Regions from separate parts of the Pseudoalteromonas sp. P1-11 genome, predicted to be linked through region 2. Evidence: predicted binding sites of a transcription regulator. Region 2 holds the regulator's gene; each other region holds the start of a gene.
What was found. The regulator sigma-54, encoded in region 2, starts transcription at its own class of promoters, with help from an activator protein. The targets are predictions, from matches to a motif close to GTTGGCACGNNNNTNGNNT.
Positions count from the first base shown of each region.

Region 1: a site for sigma-54 is predicted at 1,692-1,710, ahead of AN390_RS13700 (hemerythrin domain-containing protein). Genes of this name have one in related genera too.
Region 3: a site for sigma-54 is predicted at 5,490-5,508, ahead of AN390_RS00380 (LiaF domain-containing protein). Genes of this name have one in related genera too.
Region 4: a site for sigma-54 is predicted at 2,178-2,196, ahead of AN390_RS18545 (EF-hand domain-containing protein). Genes of this name have one in related genera too.

Region 1 covers NZ_LJSP01000007.1:135,612-143,028, forward strand. Annotated here, with positions in the region: gene AN390_RS13690 (TonB-dependent siderophore receptor) at 1-381, opposite strand, end outside; gene AN390_RS13695 (hypothetical protein) at 729-1,142, shown strand; gene AN390_RS13700 (hemerythrin domain-containing protein) at 1,228-1,653, opposite strand; gene AN390_RS13705 (hypothetical protein) at 1,970-2,221, shown strand; gene AN390_RS13710 (hypothetical protein) at 2,279-2,536, shown strand; gene AN390_RS13715 (DUF6500 family protein) at 2,563-2,781, shown strand; gene AN390_RS13720 (tetratricopeptide repeat-containing diguanylate cyclase) at 2,792-4,699, opposite strand; gene AN390_RS13725 (transposase) at 4,956-5,951, shown strand; gene AN390_RS13730 (TetR/AcrR family transcriptional regulator) at 6,442-6,948, shown strand; gene AN390_RS13735 (alcohol dehydrogenase family protein) at 6,960-7,417, shown strand, end outside.
Region 2 covers NZ_LJSP01000001.1:210,573-217,989, reverse strand. Annotated here, with positions in the region: gene AN390_RS00985 (ATP-binding cassette domain-containing protein) at 1-75, opposite strand, end outside; gene AN390_RS00980 (calcium/sodium antiporter) at 330-1,298, shown strand; gene AN390_RS00975 (KpsF/GutQ family sugar-phosphate isomerase) at 1,301-2,272, shown strand; gene kdsC (3-deoxy-manno-octulosonate-8-phosphatase KdsC) at 2,273-2,824, shown strand; gene lptC (LPS export ABC transporter periplasmic protein LptC) at 2,821-3,375, shown strand; gene lptA (lipopolysaccharide transport periplasmic protein LptA) at 3,365-3,913, shown strand; gene lptB (LPS export ABC transporter ATP-binding protein) at 3,910-4,635, shown strand; gene AN390_RS00950 (RNA polymerase factor sigma-54) at 4,705-6,204, shown strand; gene hpf (ribosome hibernation promoting factor) at 6,232-6,519, shown strand; gene AN390_RS00940 (PTS sugar transporter subunit IIA) at 6,524-6,976, shown strand; gene rapZ (RNase adapter RapZ) at 6,996-7,417, shown strand, end outside.
Region 3 covers NZ_LJSP01000001.1:83,796-91,212, reverse strand. Annotated here, with positions in the region: gene AN390_RS00410 (methyl-accepting chemotaxis protein) at 1-1,053, opposite strand, end outside; gene AN390_RS00405 (LysR family transcriptional regulator) at 1,251-2,204, opposite strand; gene AN390_RS00400 (DUF4437 domain-containing protein) at 2,349-3,170, shown strand; gene AN390_RS00395 (outer membrane beta-barrel protein) at 3,244-3,825, opposite strand; tRNA gene AN390_RS00390 (tRNA-Ile) at 4,091-4,167, opposite strand; gene AN390_RS19540 (YqaE/Pmp3 family membrane protein) at 4,437-4,595, opposite strand; gene AN390_RS00385 (BON domain-containing protein) at 4,661-5,227, opposite strand; gene AN390_RS00380 (LiaF domain-containing protein) at 5,545-6,201, shown strand; gene AN390_RS00375 (VOC family protein) at 6,272-6,688, opposite strand; gene suhB (inositol-1-monophosphatase) at 7,093-7,417, shown strand, end outside.
Region 4 covers NZ_LJSP01000018.1:40,182-47,598, reverse strand. Annotated here, with positions in the region: gene trkA (Trk system potassium transporter TrkA) at 1-1,066, shown strand, start outside; gene AN390_RS18555 (EF-hand domain-containing protein) at 1,152-1,367, opposite strand; gene AN390_RS18550 (calmodulin-like protein) at 1,545-1,757, opposite strand; gene AN390_RS18545 (EF-hand domain-containing protein) at 1,887-2,099, opposite strand; gene AN390_RS18540 (flagellar brake protein) at 2,563-3,225, opposite strand; gene AN390_RS18535 (TrkH family potassium uptake protein) at 3,255-4,706, opposite strand; gene AN390_RS18530 (YigZ family protein) at 4,757-5,371, opposite strand; gene pepQ (Xaa-Pro dipeptidase) at 5,458-6,780, opposite strand; gene AN390_RS18520 (transglycosylase SLT domain-containing protein) at 6,966-7,417, opposite strand, start outside.

The DNA of each region.
Region 1 (7,417 bases), on a different contig from region 2:
TGCTTGGCGACGTGTACCATCTTGAAAAAGCTCACCTAGCTGGCCACGAATAGTAGGTAAACTGGGTGCACCAAAGCCACTTGCAGAGTATGTGTTTGGGCTTACGGCTAGTACGTCTTGTAGGGTAGTAATATTTAGTTGCTCTATCAACTCGCTTGAAATAGGCGTTACTGAGCGTGCTATGTCTTGCAGTGCAAGGTTGTCGCCGAAGGGGCCGTTAATAGTGGCATCTTTTACAGAAAGCCCTTGAGATTTAATCGTTTGGCCTGCTACTTCAATACGTTCAATTGAGTCGGTATTAGCTGCAGATTGTGCCGCATGAGCATAAAAATTAGGTGTGAGTGAAGCGGCTATAAAAAGTGCCAAATATGAATGTTTCAAAAGGGTTCTCATTTTGGTTAGTGTGAATGTGGCAATAAAGACCTGCAGCTTTGTGAATAACTTTCAGTAAATATTAATTCTTTTTGTTTTTTAGAATGAAACGTTAAAAGTTTAGCACATTGCTCAAAAGCGTTATTCAGTTTTAGGCACTATGTTTTTGTTTTACAAATACTGTAGTTAATTATTGCCATAATAGGTCGTAATTTATAAATAGCGGTTTTATACGCAAACAAACCAAAAGCAGGGCACCGAATTTATTAAAAAATTATACATTAAGATGAAATAAAATATGTGTTGAGCGGTCTTGCTAGTTTCAACATTAAATTATTTAGTTTTAAGGAAATTTTATGACTGGTACAACAGGTACTGACTTTCAAAATCGTTTGCAGTGGTCGCTTTTTTCGCTACGCCTAGGCGTGTTTATTGTAATGATTATGTGGACGTTTGATAAGTTTGTTAACCCTGGGCATAGCGCACGAATTTTTGAGCATTTTTATGGTATTGGCGGCTCTACAGATGTGGTTGCTTATGTACTGGGGGCGTTACAGCTTATTTTAGTGTTGGCTTTCATAGCGGGTATTAAAAAGCGCCTTACTTATGGCGTTATATTTGTAATGCACGGCCTTTCTACGCTTTCATCTTATAATCAGTATATTGATGGCTTTAATAACTTATTGTTTTTTACAGCGTGGCCAATGTGGGCAGCGTGTTTTGCACTGTATGTGTTACGCGAGCAAGACGTTAAATTTACCATTAAGTAGCGCAGCAAAAAAAATGGTTATAAGCCATACGGCTTATAACCAATAAGTACACAAGGGAGTGTATGGAAGTCGGTTTAATTAATAACTAATGCATGGCATCGTTGTACTGTTTAGCTAGGCTTTCTTTTTGTCCTTCGGTTAGGGCTTTACCCGCTAATTGAAATACTTCATGTTCTTCTTCATTTAAATGATGATGCACTAAATGGTGCAATTTTTTAGCAGCAACTAACCATGCCGATGAGCTCATTTCTGTGTCTTCAAGTTGTTCTATTAATTCGTCAATTTCATGGTGTTCAGCAACGCTGTGGCGTGCTTTTTCGTGCGTTAGATCGTCAAACATAAGTGGGTTATAAAAATAACGCTCTTCAAATTTTGCGTGATCTTCTAATTCGGTTTTTAGCTCGTCCATTAGCTTGTGGCGCTGCTGCGTATCGCCGTGCGTTTGAATAAGGGCATCTACTAACTCGCGTTGTTTATCGTGGTCGTGACGTAGCGCTTCAAAAATATTCATAACTCTTTCCTTGCTGTAATTGCTTTATAAACTTTTAAAAGCAAGCGCAGTGCCAGATTTTAATATGTTGATATAGTTGACTTTAATGTACTTTTGGCTGATTTGGATGGAGTTGCTCTGTAACTTTTACACATAAACAGCTGCAATTTTTTCAGATTAAAAGAGGTGGTTGCTTTTGACGCTACATAAGCTTACATATTTTTACTGGTTGGGTATTTTATTGAGGTGGTAAAGTAGCGCATTATTTGGGTACAAGCTGTACATACTTGCCTTACCTATATTTTTATAAAACTTTAGATATTAGGATAGTTTAAGGATGAACTTAAAAAGCCCCACTACAGCATTATTACTGTGCGCGTTATTAAGTGCATGTAGTACAGCAGAGCATTCTGGACGACGTGTATGCATACAAGAGGCAGAAATGACTGAGCTAAATGGCGTTAAAACAAGCTCAGAGGTTTACAATGAATGTGTAAGCGCTCAAATAAAAAAGAATGCTAAAGGCGACACTTTTTTTGATGAAGTTGGTGTGTTTTTTATTGATCTACTTGTTTTAATAGCCGATTAAGTAAGTAAACTTACAGCTATAATTTAAAGCACAAGGGGGCGTAAAATAGGGTTGAATATGAAAGCGTTTTTAATTGTATTTTCATTGTGTATATTTTTAACTGGCTGTGCGGCAAAGCCTTATGCGGGCTCTGCACAATGTATGGAGCAAGCTGATATAGCTTATGAAACCAATATACATAAAAATGAGCCGCTAGATAATGAATGCAAAGCTACAAAAGTAAGTACGGCTAATAAAGAGTTTGAGAATCATAGTATTGTTGATAGAAGTCTTTTACAGCTAATTGTTAGTTTTTTAAACGGTATATTTAGATAATTAAAATACAATTAAATAAGGTATGTATGCAGGAAGAACTAAAAGCAAAAATTATAGCTGTGTGCGATAAAAAAATAGCAGCCAAAGGCGAAAACGTAGGGCTTTCTTTTTACGCTTTTTTTGCAAATAAAAACGACAATCCAGAGCTGCTTATGCAAGCCGCTACGTGGTGGATACACACCCACAAGTTAGATCACTTTGAAAAAGCGATAAAAATAAAAAAAATGATTATTGAAGGTGACTAATAACGTATATTTACGCGATTGCTATTTGGTTTCTGCCATTTTCTTTTGCTTTATAGAGTTGTTGGTCTGCACGTTTAATTAGCTCGCTGAGTGAGTCGCTTTTAGCATGACTTATTGCCACGCCAGCACTAAAGGTAACGTGTGTTTTACTTGGCAATGCCTCAATATGACTGCAGTACTGCGCTAACTTATTCTCAAGATTTTCAAAAAAGTTGTTTATTTTATCGCGATTTTGCGTTTTTAAAACAAATAGCCACTCTTCGCCGCCATAGCGCCCAAACTTATCGTTAGTACTTAGTGTGTCTTTTGCTGCTTGAGCAAATTTTATAAGTACTAAATCTCCTATATCGTGGCCAAATTTGTCGTTAATAGCTTTAAAGTAATCTAAATCGACAATAGCTATTGCTAGGCTCTGCTGGGATAAACACTCATTTGCTTTTTGCAAAATGCCACGCCGATTTAAGCTGTTAGTTAGGTAGTCGGTTAATGCTATAGCATGGTATTTTTTACGTTGGCGCATTTGGCGGTAAAATAAAAATAGCGACACGATGACTAAAATAAAGGCAATTGAGGCACTTAAGCGCCAAATTATTTTTTGCTGGTGTTCTTCTGTTGCCTGCAGTTTGTTTATGTCTTTTTCGTATTCTAGCTGTAAAATTTTGTCTTCTTTTTCTTTTACTTCAAATTTAACTTGCAAGGTTTTTATATTGGTTTCGCTGGTGGCTTCGTAGTGTTTTATTGTATAAGCAAGCTCATCTTCAATTGCTTTAAATGCATCTTCGGTGAAGTTAAGCTGGCGCTTTAATTTATAGCGTTTGCTTAAAAAATCAGCCTTATAAATGCTGCGGCTAAATTTATCTAGGTTTAAAAATACTTCGTCGTTTACTTGGTTGGCTTTATTTAATAAATTTTGTTTTGTGTAGATGTCTGATAATAAAATCATTGATGCTAAATGCATGTCATTAATGCCGGCAGAGCTTGCAAGTGCAATATTTTTGTTTGTAAGCATTAAAGCTGTATCGTAATTACCCTGCAGGTATTGAATATTTGCAATAGAATATTGAGCGAAGGCTAAACCTTTTTTCATATTAACTTTGCTAAAATAAGCCAGCGCTTTATTTAAGTATACAAGCGCGTTTTTAGGCTGACCGACCTCAAGTAATACGTTTCCTAAACTCCAGTAAGCTTTAGCAGTAAATAGGCCGTCGCTTGTTTGCTCGTAGGCATCTACCGCTTTTTGGGCATAATAAATGGCTTTTTCTTTATCATCTTTGTAGAGGTAGTTGTAAGCGTCGGCAATTTTTCTAAAAAAGTAGCCCTGCGAGGCTATGTCTTCTTCTTTTATAGCAAGCTCTAAACCTGTTAACGCCGCACTTAGCGTTTTTTTAAGTTCGTCGGTTTCGGTGTAGTAATAGGCTATAGCCCGAAAAACAATGATTTGTTCGTTTGGAGAAAGCTGTTTTACCTGCGTTTGCAATTGATTAGCAAGCGATTGCGCATTAGTTAACTCTTTGTTAATTGCGAAAAGCTTAAGCTGTGCCTCTAAAAATAGTAGGTGACTGTTTTTATATGTTACAAGCTCAGTACTCTTTAAATACATTAGCAAATGGGTACTTAGCGCGGTGTATTGTTCTTGTCGAAAAAGTAGCTCTGAATATAAGGCAGCCGCTTCAAGGTGCAACTGTTTATGCTTTGTATGTTGAGTGACATTATAAGCGTGGGTTAGTTGTTTTTGGTGTAAAAGGTAATCTAGCTTGTTGGCTTTAATATCACTAAGCAGGCTTTGGATTGATTTTATATCAGATGAAGTTAGTGAAGAGCTATTAGCAAATGTAGCACTACTTGCTAGTAAAAATAACAGGAGCACAAAAAAGCGAAACCACACCATATTGATTTTTATTATTATATTGTTCGTCATTTATTTTTTTACTGAATCAACACCCAAAACGATATAACTAACTATAGCATTGCTTGTAAATAACAAGTTAATACTTTATTGGGAATACACCACCACATCCCTTTAAAAACTCCACTTTCTAGTAAATAAGTATGAAAAGCATTATTAAAATAATGTTGACACCCATTTAAAACATAACTATGACACCCATCTAAATAGTTGTATAAAACACAAGCTCGGACTACGCTTTAGCTTAAATAATGAACAGGGTTGTGTTATGGCTATTGCTCGTAAGCGCCAAATAAGTTTGGCAGATACAAAATATTATCACTGTATTTCACGCTGTGTTCGCCGGGCATATTTGTGTGGTGAAGACCCTTTTACAGGACAAAATTACGCGCATAGAAGAGGGTGGGTAGAGGATAAGCTTATCAGCCTTGCAAAGGTATTTTGTATAGATGTTTGTGCATACGCAGTTATGAGTAATCATACACATATTGTGTTGTATGTAGATGATAAAAAAGCTAATAGGTTAAACGACAAAGCGATAGCAATTCGTTGGCACAAGCTTTTTAAAGGCACCGCTATCACGCATAAATTTATACGCGGTGAGAAGTTATCGGCTACCGAACGTTGGTTTTTAAACGAGAGCCTAAAGCTGTATCGAGAACGCTTAAGTAGTATTAGCTGGTTTATGCGAGCATTGAACGAAAATATTGCAAGGCGAGCTAACAAAGAAGATGGCTGCACAGGGCGATTTTGGGAAGGGCGATTTAAATCTCAAGCGTTACTAGATGAAGCTGCTTTGTTGGCGTGCATGGCATATGTAGATTTAAATCCAATACGCGCCAAAGCGGCTGAAACACCTGAAGATTCGCACTTTACGAGCGTAAAACAACGCATAAAATCAATTGCACTTAAAAGCAACCAGGCGTTAAAAGTTAAGCAGCCAAAACAGTTATTACGCTTTGCAGGAAAGCCTAAAAAATACATGCCAAAAGGTTTACCATTCGAATTAAAAACGTATTTAGAGTTAGTTGAATTAACAGGTCGATGCATTCGCGCTGATAAAATAGGCTTTATTACGCATTCAACACCTGAATTATTGATACGTTTGAATATAGCGCCAGAGAACTGGTTAAAACTTACAACCGAATTTGGCAATGTTTTTCATGGAGCGGTGGGGCGTGTAAGCTCATTAGATAGCTATTGTAAACATCAAGCTATTAAGCGAAGGCCTAGCTATTCAAACAGTAAAAAATTATTAGCCTAATAAAACTATTAGTTAAATAGTATGCCACTTAGCTTTGCTGAGCTTTTACGGTGCATGAGGTTTCTTAATGGCCATAAGATTATGATAAAAAGCTTAAGTATATAAACTCAAACATCTCCATTACCACTCAACATCTCAAATCAATATATAAATCCAATCAAATATTTCTTACTACATTGTTAATTTACAAATAATTAAAGTGGGTGTCATGGTTATGGCTTTTTTAATTTATAAATAATTAGAATGGGTGTCATAGTTATGGCTTTATTATGACTAAGAAAGATTTAAGGGATGCCATATCTATAAATATCCTCATATATTTTGGACTCTAGGGCTTTCCTAGCCTGTTATTTATAATGGGTGTCAAAGTTATTATTTTATTAAGATGGGTGTTATAGTTATTATTTTATATAAATCTGTATTGGTTGACATGTAGAATGAATGCTCTACCATATTGGGTAGAGCATTCATTCTACATGGGTTAAACACTATGCTAAAACAAGATATAGCTGCTGCGCTTGAGGTGGCCTTTAGTCAACATGGTTTTGCTGAGCCTAGTGTGGCTAAGCTGCAAAAACTCAGTGGCGTTAGTTTGCGCACCCTTTATAAATATTACCCGTCAAAGCAGGCAATGATCATTGCTGCGCTTGAGTACCGCCATAATCGCTATATTAATTTTTTACTTAAAGATGCACCTGCTCCGGGAGTTGAGGCGGTTTTGCACATGTTTGATCAACTAAAAGCGTGGATGGTGCAATTTGCGCCTAATGGCTGTTTATCTATTAATGCGTTGTCGGCGTTTCCTGAAGATGAAGCTATTAGCCTAGCGGTGCAAACACATAAAAATGACGTAAAAAAACTGCTAGGTGAGCAAGGTTTAAATTCATCGTTGGCTAGTAGCTTGTTTTTGCTGCATGAAGGAGTGTCGAGTGCATGGCCAGTTATGGGCGATGAGGCGGTTACACCAGCAAAAAACAGTATTCTTAAATTAATATAATGGAGCAACCAATGGCAAATTTACCTAGCACAATGCACGCTGTGCAGCTTACCGAGCATGGCGATTTTGATGTATTAAAGTATGCAACTAACTTACCGTTGCCAGCGCTTGCACAAACAGATGTACTTATAAAAGTCATTGCGGCAGGTGTTAATAACACAGATCTTAATACCCGCACGGCGTGGTACGCTAAAAAACAAAGCAGTAAAGACGATGCAAGTTGGTCTGGTGATGCGTTTGTTTTTCCTCGTATTCAAGGGGCAGATGTGTGCGGCGTAATAGTCGCTGTTGGTAAAAACGTAGATCAAAGCCGTATTGGTGAGCGCGTTATTGTTGAGCCATGTTTGATTAAAGCTAATGGCGAAACGCTTAAATCACCATGGTATTTTGGCTCTGAGTGCGATGGTGGCTTCGCACAATTTACCCGCGTTGACTCTATTCACGCTTATAAAATTAATAGTAACTATAG
Region 2 (7,417 bases):
ACTCATATTTTTATATATGGTTCTATCGCCTCGCGAAAAGCTAACATCCTTGACTTCTACTATTGATTGCGACAAGTCGCTCTCCGTAACAATGTTCACTCGTGCTCCTATTTTAAGGGTTTTTTAGCCAAGATGGAAAAAACAATTCGTAAGATTTTGTAATACGCCTACAAAAAGCGCTCTAAGGCTGAAGTAAATTGCCTTAACCTTTGCTTAAGCGCATAAAATTCACGCACTGCAATAGTAGACCCTGCTCTTTTGCTTATACTTTCATGTTGGCTTTTGTTACTATTCGCGCCATCTGTATTTTGAACATCTGGCTTAACATAATGGTTACCTCGTTTGTTATTTTAATTCTTGGTTTTGCTGCACTTGTGTGGAGCGCCGACCGATTTGTATACGGTGCGGCAGCGCTTGCTAAAAACTTTGGAGTCCCTACTTTAATTGTTGGCTTAACGGTTGTTGCTATGGGTTCTTCGGCCCCTGAAATGATGGTATCGGCCTCGGCTGCTTTGGCAAATAAAACCGACACAGCGGTCGGTAACGCGGTAGGTTCAAATATAACAAACATCTTACTTGTGTTAGGTATTACTGCGCTGCTACGCCCTTTGAGTGTGTCATCAAGCACTTTAAAACGCGAAATGCCGCTTGTTATGCTGGTATCCTTGGCTACGTGGTATGTATTTTCAGACAACTACTTCTCACTCACCGAAGGGGTGGCATTGCTAGTTGCATTTGCTGTGTTTATTGGCGGCTTGATTGTGGTTTCTTTGCGCGCCAAAAATCAAGATGACCCTTTTGTTTCAGAAGCCTGCGATGAGGTTCCTAACGATGTACCAACTAAAAAAGCCGTTTTATGGCTAATTGTCGGCATGGTTTTATTGCCTGTTAGCTCACACTTTTTAGTTGGTTCAGCAGTCGATATTGCTAAATACTTTGGTTTAAGCGACTTAGTTATTGGCTTAACCATTATCGCCATTGGCACAAGTTTACCTGAACTTGCAGCTTCTGTAGCGGGTGTACTTAAAAACGAAGATGATTTAGCCCTAGGTAATATTGTGGGCTCAAATATATTTAATATTTTAGCGGTATTACCACTTGCAGGTATTATTAACCCATCAGTGGTTGACCCGTCACTTGCAAACCGCGACATACTTATTATGTTAGGTGCTACGCTTGCGCTTATTATTATGTCATTGAACTTTAGAGGTTCTCAGCGTATCAATAGAGTAGAAGGTGGCCTATTACTCATCGCATTTTTGGCGTACCAGGGTTATATTTTTAGTCAAGTAGGGTAACAATGGCACAACTAAATTTTATAGAGCAAGGTTTACGCGTATTAAACATTGAACGCCAAGCGCTTGCTGATATTACACAATACGTTGACGAAAACTTTCATAGTGCGTGTCAGCTCATGTTTGATTGCCAAGGCCGCATTATTGTTATTGGCATGGGTAAATCAGGCCATATTGGTAATAAAATTGCAGCTACCCTTGCAAGTACAGGCAGCCCTGCTTTTTTTGTTCACCCAGGCGAAGCAAGCCATGGTGATTTAGGCATGATAACCAAAAATGACGTGGTTATGCTTATATCAAACTCGGGCGAAACCAGCGAAGTACTTAATATTATTCCGGTGCTTAAACGCCTTGGTGCAAAAATAATATCGATGACAGGCAACCCGCTCTCTACTATGGCTACACTTGCCGATGTGCACGTATGCATAAAAGTAGAACAAGAAGCGTGTTTATTAGGTTTAGCGCCTACAGCAAGCACCACTGCCACTTTAGCGATGGGTGATGCAATGGCAGTTGCGCTTTTAGAAGCACGCGGCTTTACCGCCGATGACTTTGCACTCTCTCACCCTGGTGGCAGTTTAGGTAAGCGATTGTTGCTCACTTTAAAAGATGTAATGCACAGCGGCACAAACACCCCTATTATAGGTGTAACGCAAACAATTAAAGACGCGTTAATAGAAATGTCAGCCAAAGGGCTGGGCATGACCGCTATTGTAGATAACAATCAACAGCTTGCAGGCCTTTTTACCGACGGTGACTTACGCCGTATTTTAGAGCAAAGAGTTGATATACATAGCACCACTATTAGCCAGGTTATGACTAAGTCATGCACAACCGCCACGGCCGATATACTTGCAGCTGAGGCCCTAAACATAATGGAAAACAAACGTATTAATGGTTTAATTGTGGTCAATGATAAAAACCAGCCAATAGGCGCCTTAAATATGCAAGACCTCTTAAAAGCAGGAGTATTATAAATGCAATTTGAAGATCTCTATCAACCGCTAAGCGATGATGCCAAAGCACGCGCCAAAAAAGTAAAACTACTCATATGCGACATTGATGGTGTATTTTCTGATGGCCGAATTTACCTCGGTAACCAAGGCGAAGAATTAAAAGCATTTAATACAAAAGATGGTTTTGGCATTAAAGCGCTGATCAATAGTGGTTTTGAAGTTGCGGTCATTACGGGACGTCACTCAGAAATAGTGCAAACTCGCATGAGCAGCTTAACCGTGCAGCACATTTATCAAGGCCAAGAAGACAAGCTTATTGCTTATCAAGAACTCAAAAACATTTTAAAGTTAACTGACGAACAAATAGCCTATATTGGCGACGATGGCCCTGACATGCCAGTAATGGAGCGCGTTGGCTTTGCCGTTGCAGTTAACGATGCGCACCCGCTTATTAAGCGCTTATCGCATTACACTACGCAAATGCCTGGCGGCTTTGGCGCCGTTAGAGAGCTCACAGACTTACTTATGCTAGAGAATGGCATAGCGCTTACAACACAAGGCACCAGTTCATGAATGCAGCACGCGTTATACTCAGTGCGTTATTCATCGGCTGTATGGTTTGGCTTTGGTACCCTTATTTTACCCAAACCAATGTAGCGCCAGAGCAAGAACCTGAAGTAATTGCAAAGCCCGATTACACCGCTATAGAGCTTAAGCAAACAGCCTATGACGAGCAAGGCAAAATAAGCCATAAAGTCACAGCGGCTAAAATGGAGCTGTACCAACAGCTTGGTTTTACGTTTTTTGAAAAACCTATTTTCACCTTGTATAACGAAAAGCAAACATGGCGAATAAATGCAGACGAAGCAACGCTTTACGAAGATAAACAACTTATTTTAGAAGGCAATGTAGTTGCTAAAAATTTAGTTGATAACGCCATGATAGATAACATCGATGCCGATAACATCGAAGTCGACATTAAAGCGCTAACAATGCGCTCTGAGCAGCCAGTGGTTGTCACTGGGCCTAATTTAAAAATTGTCGGTAAAGGCCTTGAAGCCGATTTAAAAACCGAAGTAATAAAACTAATTAACCATACGCGAACAATATATTATGACCAATAAACTCACTAAAATACTTATTATCCCATCGCTAATGCTTGCATTTAGCGCCTCTGCTGCTGAGCCTGCTGCTCAACCGCCAGCAAATCAAATTTCTATTAGTGCAGACCGTCAAGAAGGCCAACTTAAAGAAAACGTAGGTATTTTTGAAAAGAACGTCGAAATTGTGCATGGTAATCGCAAAATTACAGCCGACCGACTTGAAGTACATAAACGTGAAGACTTAGGGGATAACAAACAACTCCTTATTGCCACTGGCAGCCCAGCCTACTTCGAAGAAAAACAAGACGATGGTACCGTAATGAGCGCCAGTGCAAACGAAGTACGTTACGACGTAGCAAAGCGCTTTTTAACGCTTGTTGGCGATGCTGAAGTCGCACAAGCCGGTCAAAAAATTAATGCTAAAAGTATTACCTACGATATGCAGCAGCAGCTTATTAGCGCAGAAAAAGACGAAAACTCTACGGATCGTGTCCACACAATTTTAGTGCCTGTTGAAGCAAAAATTAAAGAAAAAACAGGTAACGAAGGTCAACCATGAGCACCTTAAAAGCAGAACTATTAGCAAAAAGCTATAAAGGCCGCCAAGTTGTAAAAAATGTAGGCCTTGAGGTAGAAGCCGGCAGCATTGTTGGCTTATTGGGCCCTAATGGCGCAGGTAAAACCACCACCTTTTACATGATTGTAGGATTAGTACCTAGCGACAAAGGTAAAATTTCTATTGATGATAACGACATTACGTTATTACCTATGCACAGCCGCGCCCGCTTAGGCATTGGCTATTTGCCGCAAGAGTCATCAATATTTAGAAAGCTGACAGTTTATCAAAACTTAATGGCTATTTTAGAAACGCGTAAAGAGCTCAATAAAGCCGCGCGAGAAGAAACGCTCAACAACTTACTTGATGAATTTAGTATTCAGCATATTCGCGATAGCCAAGGTATGGCACTTTCTGGTGGTGAACGCCGCCGTGTAGAAATTGCCAGAGCACTGGCAGCAAACCCTAAATTTATTTTATTGGATGAGCCTTTTGCTGGTGTTGATCCGATTTCAGTGTTAGATATAAAGAAAATAATAGAACATCTTAAAAACCGTGGCATTGGCGTATTAATTACCGATCACAATGTAAGAGAAACCCTTGATGTTTGTGAAAAAGCCTACATTGTTTCTCATGGGGAGCTAATTGCATCTGGCACCCCAGAACACGTATTAAATGACAAAACTGTACGCGATGTTTATTTAGGCGAGCAATTTAGGCTGTAACATTTAAGCCACACCTACAAGCATCTGCTAATATTAATTATAACAACATAAAAGGATTGTTAGAGATACATGAGGCAATCATTACAGCTGCGCATGGGCCAGCAACTTACAATGACTCCACAATTGCAACAAGCGATTCGCTTGCTGCAGCTCAGTACATTGGATCTCCAGCAAGAAATACAAGAAGCACTTGATAGCAACCCGCTATTAGAAGTAGAAGAGCAAGATTACACGGAAGAGTCGGCTGGAAAAAATGAGCAAAAAGCAGATACGGATGATGTAACCGTAAGCGCATCGGCTGACGATACAACCAGCGAGTACGAGCAAGACAGTGGCGAAGCTTTAAATAAAGACACCGTTAGCGATGATATGGCAATGGATGTAACTTGGGATGAGTACATGAGCGCAGCCCCTGCGGCATCCTCAGGCCCAATGCCGGAAGATGAGTCTATTTATCAAGGTGCCTCTACTGAAACGCTACATGAGTATTTAATGTGGCAGCTTCAGCTTACTCCTTTTAGCCCAACTGACGAAGCCATTGCTATTGCCATTGTAGAAGCTGTAGATGACTCGGGTATTTTAACGCTAAGTTGCGAAGAGATTTTAGAGAGCTTTAACCAAGAAAACGATGACGAAGTTGAAGTTGAACTTGACGAAATAGAAGCCGTTTTAAAGCGTATTCAGTTATTTGACCCTGTAGGTATAGCCGCGCGCAGTTTACAAGAGTGCTTGTGCATTCAGCTAAACCAGTTTGATAAAGACACCCCTTTTATAGAACAAACTAAAATGATCTTAACCGATCACATTGATCTATTAGCGGCACGCGACTATCGTACATTAATGAAAAAGACTAAGCTTAAAGAAGACGAGCTTAAAGAGGTCATGACCCTAATACATACCCTCAACCCAAAACCTGCAGATACCATAGTAAGGGAAGAGTCGGAGTATGTAATACCGGATGTGTCGGTTAAAAAAATAAAAGGCCGCTGGGTGGTAGAGCTAAACCCAGATAGCATGCCAAAAATACGCGTAAATAGTCAGTACGCGGCTATGTCACGTACCGTAAAATCAAGTGGTGATAGCCAATTTATTCGCTCTCACTTACAAGAAGCTAAATGGTTTATAAAAAGCCTTGAAAGCAGAAACGACACGCTGCTCAAAGTAACAAACTGTATTGTAAAACAGCAACAAGCATTTTTTGAACATGGCCCCGAAGCCATGAAGCCAATGGTTTTAAACGATGTTGCTGAAATGGTAGAAATGCATGAATCGACAATTTCGCGTGTTACTACGCAAAAATATATGCATACGCCACGTGGTATTTTTGAGCTTAAGTATTTTTTCTCAAGCCACGTAAGCACTGAAAACGGCGGCGAGTGTTCATCAACCGCAATACGTGCCCTAATTAAAAAGCTAATTGCCGCGGAAAACTCAGCTAAACCATTGAGTGATAGTAAAATTGCGGATATATTGGCAGAGCAAGGAATTAAAGTAGCTAGACGCACAATAGCAAAATACCGTGAATCGCTAGCTATTCCACCGTCAAATCAGAGAAAGAGTTTGATATAAGACGTAAAAAACAAAGAGGAAATGCTTATGCAACTAAACCTAACTGGTCGTCACGTAGAAGTAACTGATTCACTTAGAGACTATGTAAATAATAAATTTGCAAAGCTAGAAAGGCACTCAGATCATATTAGCAATGTGCATGTCATTCTCGATGTAGAAAAACTCAACCAAAAAGCAGAAGCGACTATTCATGTAAGTGGCGCAGATTTATTTGCCTCAACAGAGCACCAAGATATGTATGCCGCTATAGACTCGTTGATTGACAAGCTCGATCGTCAAGTCATAAAACATAAAGAGAAGCTTGCTAGACACTAATATTATGAAATTAAGTACATTAGTATGCCAGGACTGCAGCAAAGCTGCGGTCCTTTTTAGTAGTAAAAAAAGAATTTTAGAGTTTATCAGTGAGCTAGCTCATGAAAAGCTCCCCTACTTACCACAACAAGATATTCTTAATGCGCTGGCAAGCAGAGAAAAGCTAGGCAGTACTGGCATTGGCCGGGGTATCGCCATTCCTCATGGCAGAATGGGTGGCGTAGAAGAGCCGCTGGCTTTAGTACTTGTTAGCGACACCCCTGTTAACTTTGATGCTATTGATAACTGCCCTGTTGATATTTTTGTTGCACTCATCGTACCAGATGGCGATAACCAACAGCACCTAAAGACTCTGGCAACCATAGCTGATAAACTGAGCAACAAAGAATTTTGTAAACAGCTGCGTAGTGCTAAAACCGATGCAGAGCTGTATCAAGTAATTGTTGATCAATCGTAGTAAATACTAAGGGCTATAAATGGAGTTAATTATCATAAGCGGCCGTTCTGGTTCAGGTAAGTCGGTTGCTTTACGCGTGGTTGAAGATTTAGGCTATTATTGCGTAGATAATATTCCGGTCAACTTACTGCCCTCTTTAGTGCGAAGTGTTTCAGATAACTATGACAAAATAGCCGTTAGTATAGATGTTCGTAATATCCCCAAAGAACAAGACGAATTTAACGATATTCTCGAGTACCTTCCTGACTTTGCTAAACCCACACTGTTTTATTTAGATAGTGATGATCAAACACTGATCAAACGTTTTTCAGAAACACGCAGATTACACCCTTTATCCATCGATTCACTGCCGCTTGATTTAGCAATAAAAAAAGAAAAAGAACTGCTTGATGTACTCGTAACACGCGCTGACTTTATGCTTGATACCACCGATTTAAGTGT
Region 3 (7,417 bases), 130 kb from region 2:
CACTTGCTTAAACATGCCATGTAGCTGCTCTAAAAATAAATTAAAGTTAGCGGCAAGCTCTGATATTTCGTTGTTATCGTTAGTAGGCAGCCTTACGGTTAAATCGCCATCTTTTTTAGTTAACGCGCTCACTGCAGCAGTTATGTTTTCAATGGGTTTAAATATTTGCGACACTAAAACTCTGGCCAAGGCAAAGCCTATAATGGCGATGATCACACCAAATAATAAATTGCTATTAATGGCACTATTTATTGGCCCGTATAACTGCTGCTCGGGCACTTCTGCCACTAAATGCCAACCTAATGACTCAATAGGCGTACTCGACACAACATAATCTTCGCCTGCCATTGTTTTACTAATAATGGCGCCATTTTTTATATCGTTAATATTAATTTTTTGACCCATTTTACTTCTGTCACTGTGAAGCATTACCTCACCTTCATCAGAGACCAAATACACCACACCGGCTTCGCCAATACGGTATTCGTTAATTAAGTTGATCATAGAATCGAGCGAGCGCCCTACGCCTGTAATGGCGGTACGCTCACCATTAATTTGCAGTGCATAGTTAATAAAAACCACCATGCTATTTGTGGTTTTATCTATATCTAGTGCTATTTCAAAGGGTCTGTTAGAGGATAAAAACTGATCAAACCATACATCTTCGCTTCTATCTATCTGTCTAGATATGCCAATATCGGTGTAATAGTTGTTGGTATTTTTGGAAATTATATAAGCAATAACTGCGTTGTTATCTTTTTTAATACTGGCTAAATAATTAATATAATCGGCTCTTGCTTGCTCACTCTCACCGTTACTTAGCCACTGTTTAACAAAGCTATTTTGCGCAATTTCTTTGGCAACAATTATAGGAGTGGCAAGTTCGAGTTCAATTTTGCTTTTTACTTCACTCAATGCGGTGGGTAAATCAACCTTTGCGAGCTTTTCATCGGTATGATTTTGAATACTATTTGAAAATAAAAATGTAGAAACCGCTAACGGCACAACAATAGCCAAAATAAGACTAATATAAACTTTTTGTTTAAGTAACATACGATACCTGTAAATGGATAAAGGACTTAACTAACACTTGCTTAGAATAAATATAGGATCAGCTGAGCAATAAGCCCAATAATTAGAAAAAATAGAACATAAAAGAAGAGCGTGTATTTTAATTTAATCAACCACAGGAAAGCGAATTAAATTTTAAAGGCGCAAGGCTAGCTAAAACTAACCTCGCGTAAGGTGCACTAGGGTGAATCGGGCCACTCTTGCTCGTTAATTATCCCTTGCGCAATCAGGTTTTTTCTTAATTGGCTAACAGTGTGTTTTAACTCATCACGAATAAGCCTAATTGCGGGCGTTATAAGCTGGCGGCTAGGTAGTACTAACCACATTTCAGTGAGGGGGATTTTGTAATCGGGCATTAACCTTTTTAGTCTGCCCGCTAATAAATCTTCAGCTACATCAATGGCCGATTTTTTGGCTATCCCGGTGCCATCAACACACCAACGCCTTACTATATCGCCATCGTTAACGGCGCGGTCGCTGCTCATTTTAACCTTGTATTTTTGATTATCGTTATACAGCTCCCACCCATCATGCACTACCTCGTAGAGCTTATATAAAAGGGCATTATGATTCAGTAGGTCATCTGGCGTTAACGGCTCACCGTGCTTTTTAATGTACTCAGGCGAGGCACATAGCACGTGTGCAATGTTACAAATTTTAAAGCCGTATAAATTTAGCTCCTGTGCGGCCTCTTTAGTTAAGGCGCGCAGCGCAACATCAATTCCATCACGGTAAAAATCAGCGCGGCTGTCGCTTGCTTGTAAGCGCAGCGTCACTTCACTGTGTTTATCCATAATATTATTTAGCAATACCCGCATAAGGTTGCGCCCCATTTCCGATGACACTGCTATTCGCACTTCACCACTAATAGATTGCTGCTCCTCATGAATAAGCACTTGCCCTTGTTGCAATAAATCGAGAGCCTGCTGACACAGGGGTAAATACCGTTCCCCTTCAGGCGTGAGGCGAATTTGCCTTGTTGTGCGTACAAATATTTGTGCCCCAAGCGCCTGCTCTATTCGCTTTAACGAGACACTTGCAGCCGATGAGCTCATATCTAATTGATTTGCAGCAGCTGTAATTGATTGCAGCTCAGCCACTTTGAGTAATACTTGTAAATCAGCTATTTTCATCAAACCCTCTTATTGCATAAACCAGCATGCGTAACTATAGCGTTATTATCCACGTTTTTGCGAAAGTGTATTTAACTTATGCCCATTTATTGACTGAATTTTAAGCCGTACTATAGCGCTATACCAACTTAACGGAGCTTTTAAATGAAATTTTTACTAAACGCATCAACTCTTGCACTGGTTGCAACACTTATATCAACGCCAGCCTCTGCAGAGCAAAGCACATCAAAAGTTGTTGCTGCAAGCAATATTGACTGGGGTTACTTAAACCCGCTACGTGGTGATAAAAGCCCTGGCGCTGCAGATTTATGGGGAAACCGCACAACCGACACCGCAACAGGCATGTTAGTACGCTTTAAAAAAGGCTTTGAATCTCCGCCGCACATTCACAACATTACTTACCGCGGTATCGTTATTGAAGGGCAAATGCATAATGACGACCCAACAGCTGAAAAAATGTGGATGCCAGCGGGTTCGTTTTGGACACAACCTGCAGGTGAAAACCACACCACTGCAGCCAATGCTGAAACAAATTTAATTTACTTAGAAATCGACTCTGGGCCGTACTTAGTTAAACCAACTAATGCCCAGTTTGATAATGGTGAGCGCCCGTTAAACCTACATGCAGACAACATAGTATGGCTAAACAGCAGCGATTTAAACGACATTAACGCCCAAGGCGTGCAAACCACCTACCTTTGGGGAAGTACAGCCGATATGAACGGCTCAATGATTAAACTTCCTGCCGGCTTTAAAGGTGAAATAAAAACAGATGCAAGCGAATTTCGTGCTGTTGTTATAGCCGGCGCCGTAGAGTACAACTCAAGCGAGCAAGATAAAGCGCAAAACCTAAGCGCAGGCAGCTATGTAGAATCAACCGGTAACTTTACCCACACGATTAAGAACACTAGCGACAAAACAGCCACTATTTACATTCGTACTAACAGTAAGTACCAAGTAGATTAGAAACTACTTATAAAAAGTAAATGGCATAAAAAAAGCGCACTGTTTAGTGCGCTTATTTTTTATTTATTAATACTTAAAAGCTATAACGAGCAGTTAAGCTTACTAAATCTAGCTCGTCCAATGAGGTGTAATTAGCCCCAAGTGAAACGTTGTTATTAATGTAGTAACGTGCGCCCACACTGAAAGATGTTTCACTCTCATCTGCAATATCGACATTGCCTACTCGGCCATCTAGCTCAATATTATCACTTATCATAGAGCGAACACCTACAGATAGACTATAGCCATTTTCGTCATTCGAAGCACTACTTCCACGATACGATGCCTCTAGCTCTACGTTCTCGTAAGTTGCTAAACCATAAAAGTCAGTGTTCGCGCCAATAGCTGTGCGATAACCTATTCCAGCACTAAGCCAGTTTAAGTCCACATCTACACCATCATCTGAATTACCCAGAGTTTGGTATTGACCAGATAGGAAAAAGTTTTCGCCTAATAGCGTACTACCATCAAATGTCCATCCATCTGCATCATCGCCATCAATATCACCGTCAAGATAACCTGCAGCAACATAGTTAAAGTTAGGTGACTCTGCAAAAGCAGCTGGACTTGTAATAACAGCAGTCACTAGCAAGATTGCAATTTTATTCTTTTTCATAATACTTCCTTTTAAATTTATTTTAACAACCTTAAATTGCCCCTAAAAAGTACATAACTAGGTTCTTGATTGCAAATATAAATCTAGCAACCGAACCAACATATGTCGCTGTTATTAGTAAAAAAGAAAAATGATTGAAGCTGGTTTTTAAATAATAGAGGCGGTATAGGCACACAAACAACTAACCTAAATACTGTATAAAAAGTACCGTAGAAAATATTTTGTATTGGCTATAACTATTTAAAAATTGGAAAGCTTTGAAAAGTGGTGGCCCCTCCCAGACTCGAACTGGGGACCTAACGATTATGAGTCGTGTGCTCTAACCAACTGAGCTAAGGGGCCAACTTTGTATAACTACGAGGTAGTTAATTTTTGAAGCGTTTAGCCACTGAGCGACTAAAGCGGGTTGCAGTATAAAAAGTTTTTTAAGGCTTGTCACTAGCAAAAACCTTTATTTTAACAATCAGTAAGCTGACTGCTTAAATAGTAATCTTTTTGCATGCGAATAGGCAGGAAATAACAGAAAAATAAACACAGAAGTATGTAAGCCGCTTTTTTACAATTTTAATAACTATAAAAAAGTGGCCGGCTCACATTGAACACACCACACATTATTTTTTAGCAATAATGTAGATAGCGTGAATTAAACCAGGGAAGTAACCCAGTAAAGTTAGTAAAATATTTAGCCAAAAGTGCATACCTAAACCAACTTGTAAAAATACACCCAGTGGCGGTAATAAAATCGACAGTATTATACGAATGATATCCATGATATAGCTCCTTTAAAAATGACAAGCAAAAAGCCCAGCTAAGCTGGGCTTTTTAGTATAGTGTATTATTCAGCAACAATAGTTAGTTCATCTACTACGTCACGAACATCTTCAGCATTTTTAGCAATTTTTACTGCTAACTGCTTTTCAGCTTCTGTTTCAACAGAACCTTTAAGTTTTACTATACCGTTGTCGGTATCAACGTCGATATCTGTACCGTCAACTTCTGAGTCAAATAAGAAACGTGTAGTAATTACTGTGGTGATTTTAGCGTCAGTTAAGTCGTTATCGTCATCATCCATAGTGTCACGATCTTTGTCGTCCATATCCATGTTTTTCACAACAGTTAGGTTGTTTTCTACATCAGATACGCCATCTAGGCTAATTACAAGTTCTTCAGCTAGCTCTTTATCAAGGTCGCTGTTTACTTTACCTGTAAGTACTACCTTGCCATTTTTTACATCAGTGTTAATGTCAAAGTTGTTTAGATTAGTGTTCATAAGAAGCACTGTTTCTGCCTTACCATCAATCCAAGCATCTTTACTTTCATTTTCCCAAGTGCCCGCTTGAGCACCCATAGCTGTAGTACCTAGAACTAAAGCCGCAATCATAGATTTGTTGAATGTTTTCATAATCTTTCTCCTTTTGATTAAAGACACTCTTATATATGCGAGCTTTAGGCCAACTTTATTAACACTTTAAATTCATGGAGTTAGCTATTTTATTAGGTATAAATAAAAACACCTCCGAGTAAACATTTACAGGCTATTAGGTAAAACTTTCTTAAGTGGTGAAAATAACGATTATATTGCTGTTTTGGTTAATCTATCGTTAATATAATAAATTAAGCGACGCTACTAAAACAATAAATCATTGATATATAAATAGTTAAATTTTGGTACACCACTTGCTATGTACAGTGGTAACTCATATAAAAAGGATTATTCCCATGTCTGTAAAAATTGAAGACCGCCCAATAGAGCAAGTTCGCGAACAAGTGATAGATCAACTTATTTATAACTACAGCCATGGCGTTATTTCCGCTGAAGCCTTTGAAAGGCGCTTAGACAGTGCAATGGAAGCAACCGAAAATACTGCGTTACTTAATTTAGTAGAGGATTTAACCCTTACTACAGATACCCAGTACAGTGCTCAAAAGCAAACGCAATTTGCCCCTAACTACAGTGCCCAACAAGCGGATGAAGAAAACTTAACACTGCGAAGCATTTTAGGCTCAAGCGAGCGTAGCGGCCAATGGGTGGTGCCTAAAGATATTTATATTCAAAACTATATGGGGTCGATTGTTTTAGATTTTACTGATGCTATTTTTGCCCACCAACATGTTACCGTGCATGTAAATTGTATTTTTGGCAGCGAAGAAATTTACGTACCAGAGCACGTTAATGTAGTTTCTAAAATGTTTTGTATATTAGGTAGTTTTGAAAACAAAACGGTGTCGCTTAATAAGCGCCAAGGCCCCACAATTAACCTAGAAGGTAAAACAGTTTTAGGCTCGGTGGAGGTAAAAGTTAAACGCACCATTAAAGAAAAGTTTGTGAGTTTTGCTAATGATTTAAAGGCCCAGCTTGGGGTGAGTAATAAATAATACGGGTAAAAACACAATGGGTAGAAAAGCCATATTATGCGCTTTTCTACACCGTTGTTTACTGCCTATTTTATAAGTCGTTATTACGCTCGCTTGGAATGTCACTCATATACTGCACAAACTCAACCTCGAATCCTGCTGGGTCTAAGTAATATACGTTTTTTCTAAATGGGTTTTCTGCACCCTCTTTATCAATGTTAAATCCGGCGTGTTTTAAGCGCTGTATAACAGCGTCTAGGTTGTTTGTAACGTAAGCAAAGTGAGCCAGTCCGATTTGGTGCCCTGCCAAATCTCTGTTTTTATGCTCGCCATTATCGCTTATAGCAATGTAATGGTTATCGTCGCCAAAATGTACCCAGCGCTTAGGTTTGCCATACCAGGTGTTATGCCCTTCACGTCTAATTGACCAATAAGGAAAGGCTGCTTGGTAAAATTTAAGCATGGCATTTATATCGTTTACTACTAAATGTACGTGTTCTAATTTCATTATTATTTACCCTAGTTGAATGCTTAAACACAAGATAAAACCTCAAGCTAACTTTAGGTAAAGCACTTTTTTTACTTTTTAGTATTATTGGCGTGTATTGCCCTTGTAAGATTAATTTTTACAACAGTATGTTTGCTAGCAGGACGCGGAAGCTTTGCTTCATGGAAGTTATTGAGCCCCCAAGGCTTCGCACTTCGCGCTGTGATTAAGTTGCCCTTCGGTTGAACAAATTTCAATCCATACACGCCAACATGTCTTAGATACGAATAAATTTACATGCATTTCAAGGCCGTACAAAAAACGCACAAAAGTATTTAGGGTTTATTGTTTACTTTATGGCAAAAGTCGCTAAAATACGCCGGCTTAAATATATAAACGTTCTTTTACAACCCAAAGGTAATACCATGCATCCAATGTTAAACATTGCGGTTCGCGCTGCGCGCAACGCAGGCAAAATTTTACTTCGCGCAAGTGAAGATTTATCAAAAGTTGAAATTCAACAAAAAGGCACTAACGACTTAGTGACTAACATTGATAAAGAAGCCGAAGCCGTAATTCGTGATACAATTTTAAAATCTTACCCTGATCACTGCGTTGTTGGTGAAGAACTAGGTGAGCACAAAGGCAAAGATGCAGATTACCAATGGATTGTTGACCCGCTTGATGGCACAACTAACTTCATCAAGGGTATCCCTCATTTCGCGGTTTCTATCGCACTTAAAGTAAAAG
Region 4 (7,417 bases), on a different contig from region 2:
TTTAAAATACCGCGAAAAACTATTTCATAACGATGACCTCCCGGTGGATCACTATATTGCCCCCGAAGCACTTGTTACCAAATATATTCGCCGTTTAATAGATTACCCGGGCGCGTTGCAAGTGCTGCAATTTGCCGATGGCATGCTCTCTCTTGTGGCTGTAAAAGCCTACTACGGTGGTTTATTAGTGGGTTATGCGCTTTCTGCTTTAAAAGAGCATATTCCGAATGTAGAAACCCGTGTAGCAGCAATTTATCGCCAAGGTAAAGCTATAAAGCCGCAGGGCACCACGGTAATAGAAGCGGACGATGAAGTATTTTTCATTGCTGCCACTAAGCATATTCGTGCGGTTATGAACGAGCTACAAAAGCTTGAGCGTTCTTACAAAAAAATTATGATAGCCGGTGGCGGTAACATTGGTGCAGGCCTTGCTCGCTCATTGGAAAAAAACCACAGCGTTAAGTTACTAGAGCGCAGTAAAGAGCGTGCTGAGCAACTCTCTGAAATGCTAGATAACACCGTCGTGTTTTGTGGAGACGCCTCAGACCAAGAACTACTATCTGAAGAGCACATAGAACAAGTTGATGTGTTTATTGCCGTAACCAACGACGATGAAGCAAATATAATGTCGGCCATGCTTGCAAAACGCATGGGCGCACAAAAAACCATGGTGCTTATTCAGCGTGGTGCTTATGTAGATTTAGTGCAAGGGGGTGAAATAGATATTGCTATATCACCACAACAAGCAACTATTTCGGCGCTACTTACACACGTACGCCGTGGCGATATTGTTAATGTGTACTCGTTACGTAAAGGCGCGGCAGAGGCCATTGAAGCCGTTGCCCATGGCGATGAAAACACATCAAAAGTAGTTGGCCGTGCGATTGCCGATATCAAGCTACCTGCAGGTACAACGATTGGCGCTATTGTACGTAATGACGACGTACTGATTGCCCACGACGACACGGTTATTATGTCTGGTGATCACGTTATTATGTTTTTAATCGATAAAAAGCATATCAACGTAGTAGAAAAGCTATTCCAAGTTAGCGCTATATTTTTATAGTTAAACACAAAAAAGCCGCTGACTAAGGCGGCTTTAGTGGAGTATGTTTTTTTAATGCTAGGCAACCCTGCTTAGCAGCTTCTAATTACTGTACTTTTGAAAACTCTTGCTCAGAAATTTCACCATTACCATCAGTATCTAGCTGGTCAAAAATTTTCACTAGCTGTGAATTTACCTGCGCTTCTTGCTTTGAAATTGCACCATCACCATCGGCATCAAACGAGGCAAAGTCGACTGCAGCATATGCCGCTGATGAAGAAGCTAATACGATAACGGCAAGTGCTGTATTTAATGTTTTCATAGTTGTGTCCTAATTAAGAGGAAATCCTTTTCTAAGATCCATGGGTTTAAAAATTAACTAAAAAGTGCTTTTGCCAATGTGCATTACTAAGTTTTAATGCACATTGGATTAGAGAAAATGACTCTTTGCTAAGTGAACATGCGCTGTCCTGCCTCAATTGGCAAAGATCATCACACCCTAGTATTTAGAGAACTCTTGTTTTGAAAGCTCACCATTTCCATCGGTATCAAGCTCCACAAACTCAGCCATTAAATCCGCATCAACCGATGCTTCAGCTTGGCTAATGGCGCCATTGCCATCTACATCTAGCGTGTCAAAATCAGTTCCTGCAAAGGCAGCAGAAGAAGAGGCAATAGCCATAAATGCGAGTGCTTTATTTAAATGCTTCATAATTTAATCCTTCAATATAAACAAATTAGTTAAGTTCACTACGTGGTGTACGCAATCCTTGTAATCCTTTTTCGTAAGCTCCCTTGCCTACTTAGGTTGTCATTGGCAACTCAGGATTGTTACCACACTTTAAGCTTCTGAAAATTCTTCTTTTGATAGCTCACCATCTTGGTCAGTATCTAATTCTGAGAACATGCTCATCAGTTTTGCATCAATTGATGCCTCTGATTTGCTAATCGTGCCGCTGCCATCTACATCTAACGTATCAAAATCGGTTGCTGCAAATGCCGCTGATGATGAAGCAAGGGCGATAAGTGCTAAAGTTTTATTAATGCTTTTCATAATATAATTCCTTCAAGTATATGTGTGCGATTAAGTGTTTTACTTTAAATCACGTTATTGTTCAGTACAGCCAGACTATTACAACTTGAATGCCAAGTTTTAAAAGTTCATTAATTTCAATCAGTTAAATGAGAGCTTGGCTATTTTTGATAAATTTGCGGGGGTTTTATGTTGCAAACTAGCAACAAAGGGTAAAGCTAAGTTTTTAAATACAATAAAAACAGCTAGTTACATAAGAGAAAAAAGCTACAATTTTCGGCGTAAATTGTAAGGATGAAGATTTATCGAAAAAAGAGACTAAATTTTAGCCGTGAGGGGAGCTAACGTATTAAAATAACTCACTCGTAAAACTAATCTATACTACTGATTTTTATAGAAAATAAAAATTATTTTGTGAAGTTTCAAAAAATATGACTGCCACTCAAATAAAAAATGGCCATTTGTTGCTATTAAGCGAAAGTGCTTATTCTAATGGCAGCTCAAGCATCGCGGGATCGATAAAATGCTCTTTCATAAATGCCTTCATTTCATCTTCACTGGCTAGAAGTTTAATACCACAATTAACTCCTGCGGCGTGTTCTTTTACACTGCATATTTCGCCAGTAAATGCTTTATTGTTGGTATCAACCGTCACCGTGCATTGCATATCTTTAATATTTTCATCGTTTTGATCGCCGCGTACATCAAACATCACCCCGGTAAGCGAGATGTCTTTAATCACCCCTTCAAGTACTCTATCGTCACTGAGAGTTAATTTTGCAGGTAATAAGGTAGGTATGCGTGTTTGCGCGCGCAGTGCAAATAACTGCACTTGCGTAGGGTAATTAATAAAAATGAGCCTAGCAGGGTGTGAGGCAACCGACATAAGCTGCTGCCTAAATGCTATTACTTGTCCGCCACTGCCTTCTATAACCGCTCTTACCACCACCATTACACCGTCTCGTAGGTAATCACTTGCAGCAGGTAAACGCTTTGAACTTGGGTAATTTAAAATAATAAATTTATTTTCTAACAAGCCAATAAACTCTGTTTTTACGCGTTTACTACTGGTAGGCGTAACAATTTCCAAGTCGACCAATCGCCCTGTTGTTAACTGGTGTAATTTATCTAAATTAGAATGTGGCATGCCTGTTCCTAAGCATCATTTGTATATTATTACCCACGCCAAAAGGTCGGCGTAAATAGCACGAGTAAGGTGAATATTTCTAAGCGACCAAATACCATGGCAATGGTTAATAGCCATTTGGCACCATCGCTCACCGCCCCATAATGCGAGGCAACATCACCTAAGCCTGGGCCTAAATTATTTAAACACGCCGCCGTAGCAGAGAACGCGGTAATGTTGTCCATGCCGGTTCCCATTAGTGCCAGCATTATAATAATAAACACCAATGCGTACGCTGAGAAAAACCCCCAAACCGCTTCAACTACTTTATCGGGCAAGGCTTTACGACCAAGCTTAATAGAGTATATAGCACGTGGGTGCACTAAGCGGTTAAGCTCACGTATGCCTTGTAGGTAAAGTAAAAACACGCGTACAACTTTCATACCGCCACCGGTTGAACCTGCACAGCCACCTATAAAGCTCGAAAAAATAAGCAATATAGGCAAAAACAGCGGCCAAGTAGAAAAATTATCGGTGGCAAAACCGGCTGTGGTACTCATAGACACCGCCTGAAATAAAGCCTGATCGAGGGTTTCATCGCCATCGGCAAATATTTCGTTAGATGAGAGCACCGTAAAACAAATAACCACCAGCGCTAACTGTATCAGTAAAAAAACTTTAAATTCAGGGTCGCGGATATATACCTGAATATTACGACTCGCTACCGCCGCGTAATGCAGTGAAAAGTTAACCGCAGCAATAATTAAAAAGAAAACACATATAAAGTTAATGACAGGGCTATCAAAGTGCCCTATTGAGGCATCGTAAGTAGAAAAACCGCCAATCGCCACTGTAGAAAACGCATGGCATATAGCATCAAACCACTCCATACCTGCCGCCCAATACGCCAACATACAGGTTACCGTTAACGACACATAAATGTACCAAAGGTGCTTTGCGGTGTCGGCAATACGGGGGGTCATTTTTGAATCTTTTACTGGGCCTGGGATCTCAGCTCGGTATAACTGCATGCCACCGACCCCAAGCATGGGCAGTATAGCAACAGCAAGTACAATGATACCCATACCGCCAAACCACTGTAATTGCTGGCGATAAAACAAAACAGACTTAGGCAGGTATTCAATTCCGGTAAGTACCGTGGCCCCAGTGGTTGTAAGGCCAGAAAAGGCCTCAAACACCGCATCGGCCATAGACAAATTAGGTTCTTGTAAAAAAATCAGCGGTAACGATGCAAACGCCCCTAGTACCAGCCAAAACAGTACAACAATTAAAAAGCCTTCGCGTGCTTTTAAGTCGCCGTTTTCATGCCTGTTTGGGTAATAAGCTGTTAAACCAATAACCACACTAAATATAAACGCTAATACAAAAGGAACACCACCACCATCTTTATAAAATAAAGACACCACCGCAGGCGGCACCATGGTAATACTAAACAGCGCAACAAGTTGGCCAAGGATTTTTATGATGGTACGAAATTGCATGTAGCTTATCGCTTTTATTATTAGTAAATATAAGTGTGTAAGTTATTGTCTTACTCTTTGATAGTTAACTCAACTGCGCCATGGCTTAAATCAAAAATATCTTTAATGGCCTGTTTTGCTTGGCGGCTATCAATAGTAATAACCCATTCAATATTAGCAGTAAATTGTTTTTCTATATTAAGTACTTGATAATTGGTTTTTAACAATTGCTCTATTGCGCCCTGCATGCTGTATTCACTTTGGCCTACAATCTCGATACTCGGTACTTTAGTCACAGTTTTTAGCTGCGAAAGTGCATTATTAAGCGACCCACCATAGGCACGCACTAACCCACCGGTGCCCAGCTTTATACCGCCAAAATAACGGGTGACAACCGCAGTAATTTCGCCAAGTCCAGAACCCACCAGCACATTAAGCATCGGCTTTCCTGCGGTACCATTTGGCTCGCCATCATCAGAAAAACCATAAACATGGCTTCCGCCCGGGTTACCCGCTACGTGCGCCCAACAATTATGACGAGCATCTGGGTACTTTTCTTCAATGCTTTTAATAAATGCTTTAGCAGCCTGTAGGTCTGGCGTATGCGCGATATGAACTATAAAGGTGCTTTTTTTAATTTCTTCTTGATGAAACACATCATCGGCGGGGTATTTATATTCAAACATAATTAAAGCTCAATTAAAAATGGGGCCAAAAGGCCCCTTTGCATTCGCGTACTTTAGCGCGTATTGGCAAGCTCGTCTTTATTAGCTTAGTCGAGCGCTAAATCACGAGTCATATTTTCTAGGCTGTCTTCGTGAACAATAATATTGTCTTCAATACGAATACCGCCGTATGGTTTTAACGACTCGATTTTTTCCCAGTTAATAAACTGCTTACTGTCGGTTTGCGCTAAATCACCTAATAATGAGTCTATAAAGTAAAGCCCTGGCTCAATAGTAAACACTTGGTTTTTCTCTATTTTACGAGTACAACGCAAGAATGGGTGCCCTTCTGGCGATGGCTGGTGGGTGCCTTTATCATCACGCATAAAGCCGCCCATATCGTGCACTTGTAGGCCAAGGTGATGGCCCAAGCCATGAGGGAAAAATGTTGAGGTAATTTTACGTTCCACAATTTCTGTTGCAGGTAAGTTTACAATATTGAAGTCGCTAAGAATTTGCGCAATACGGTTATGGCAATCAACGTGTAAATCGCCATATAACATGCCAGGCTTTAATGCGTTGCCTAGCTCAATTTGTATTGCCGTCATAGTTTGTACTAGCTCAGCAAATTCGCCCTGTTTTTTAAAATCGTACGTACGGGTTATATCTGCGGCATACCCATTAAAGTTTGCGCCAGCATCGATTAAAAACGAATTATGAGTAAGCGGTGCTTTTGGCTCAAAATGTGTGTAATGCAAAATAGCGCAGTTTTCGTTAAGCGCTACTATGTTGCCATACGGCATTTCGTTTTCGCTTTGGCGTGTAGCCATAAGGTACGCTTGCTGAATATCAAATTCGCTACCACCATTATAAAACGTATCGCGTGCTGCTTTATGTCCATCTACCGCAATGCGGTTGGCTTGGCGTAAACATTCAAGCTCGTACTGCGTTTTATAAGCGCGGTTATAATGATAATAGTTAAGCACCGGCTCAGGATTCATAATACTAAAGCCAAGCGCTTGCGCTACCTCTAGGTATTCGCCCATGTAAGCGTATTTAGCTTTATCGTAAGGTAATAGTTTTTCAACTTGATCAGGCTGTAGCAACAGTTCTATATCAAAGTACTCAGCCCAAAAATCACGCGGCTCATCTGGTACTTTGTGCCAAAAATCAACTGGGCGGTAAAAAATAAGCTTAGGTTTATCGCTACCATTTACCACAATCCAACAATGTGGGTTATCAATAACAGGAAGCCATGCTTTAAAGTGTGGATTAACTTTAAATGGGTAATACATGTCGTCTAAAAACTGGCGCTTAGCTTGGCCTGAGTGAATAACTAAACCCTCGAGCCCTTCACGGTCACAAATTGTACGCGTACGTTGTTGTAATGTGGCAATATGCTCTGCATATAAAACGGCTAATTTATCCATTGTTAATCCATCTGTTAAATTTAACTTGCTTTGAGTCTACCACTTAAACGTAAAGCGCTCAAAAAAGGGGGATATTTAACATGTAAATATCCCCCCTAATACTTATACCCATCGTGTTACGTTATTAGCCCTTTATTTAGCACGCTAGAATGGCTAAATATTTTAGGCAATTGGTATTACATAATTTACCCGCCCATTTTCATGTTGAGTAACGGCGCGAGCACGTTTCCTTCTCGGCCCATCCGGGTGTGATAAACCTGGCGATAAGCAAACACATTTTTTACGTAATCTCGCGTTTCTCTATACGGGATCAGCTCAACCCATAGCTCTGCAGGTATGGCTTCGTCAGGTAACCAGCGTTTAATACGATGATACCCTGCGTTGTAAGAAGCCGTAGCAAGTATTTCATTCCCTTTGTTTTTCTTTTTTAAGTACTGCAAGTAACTAGTACCTAAGCGTATATTGGTTTTAGGTTGGTACAAACGCGTACTCGATACCCTTGCTTTGTTAACGTATTCTGCCGTACTAGGGAGCAATTGCATTAAACCACGCGCATTTGCATGCGAACGCGCATCTGGTGCAAACGAGCTTTCGCGCCGTGCAATTGCAATACTCCACGCGGGGTCTATTTTGCTGC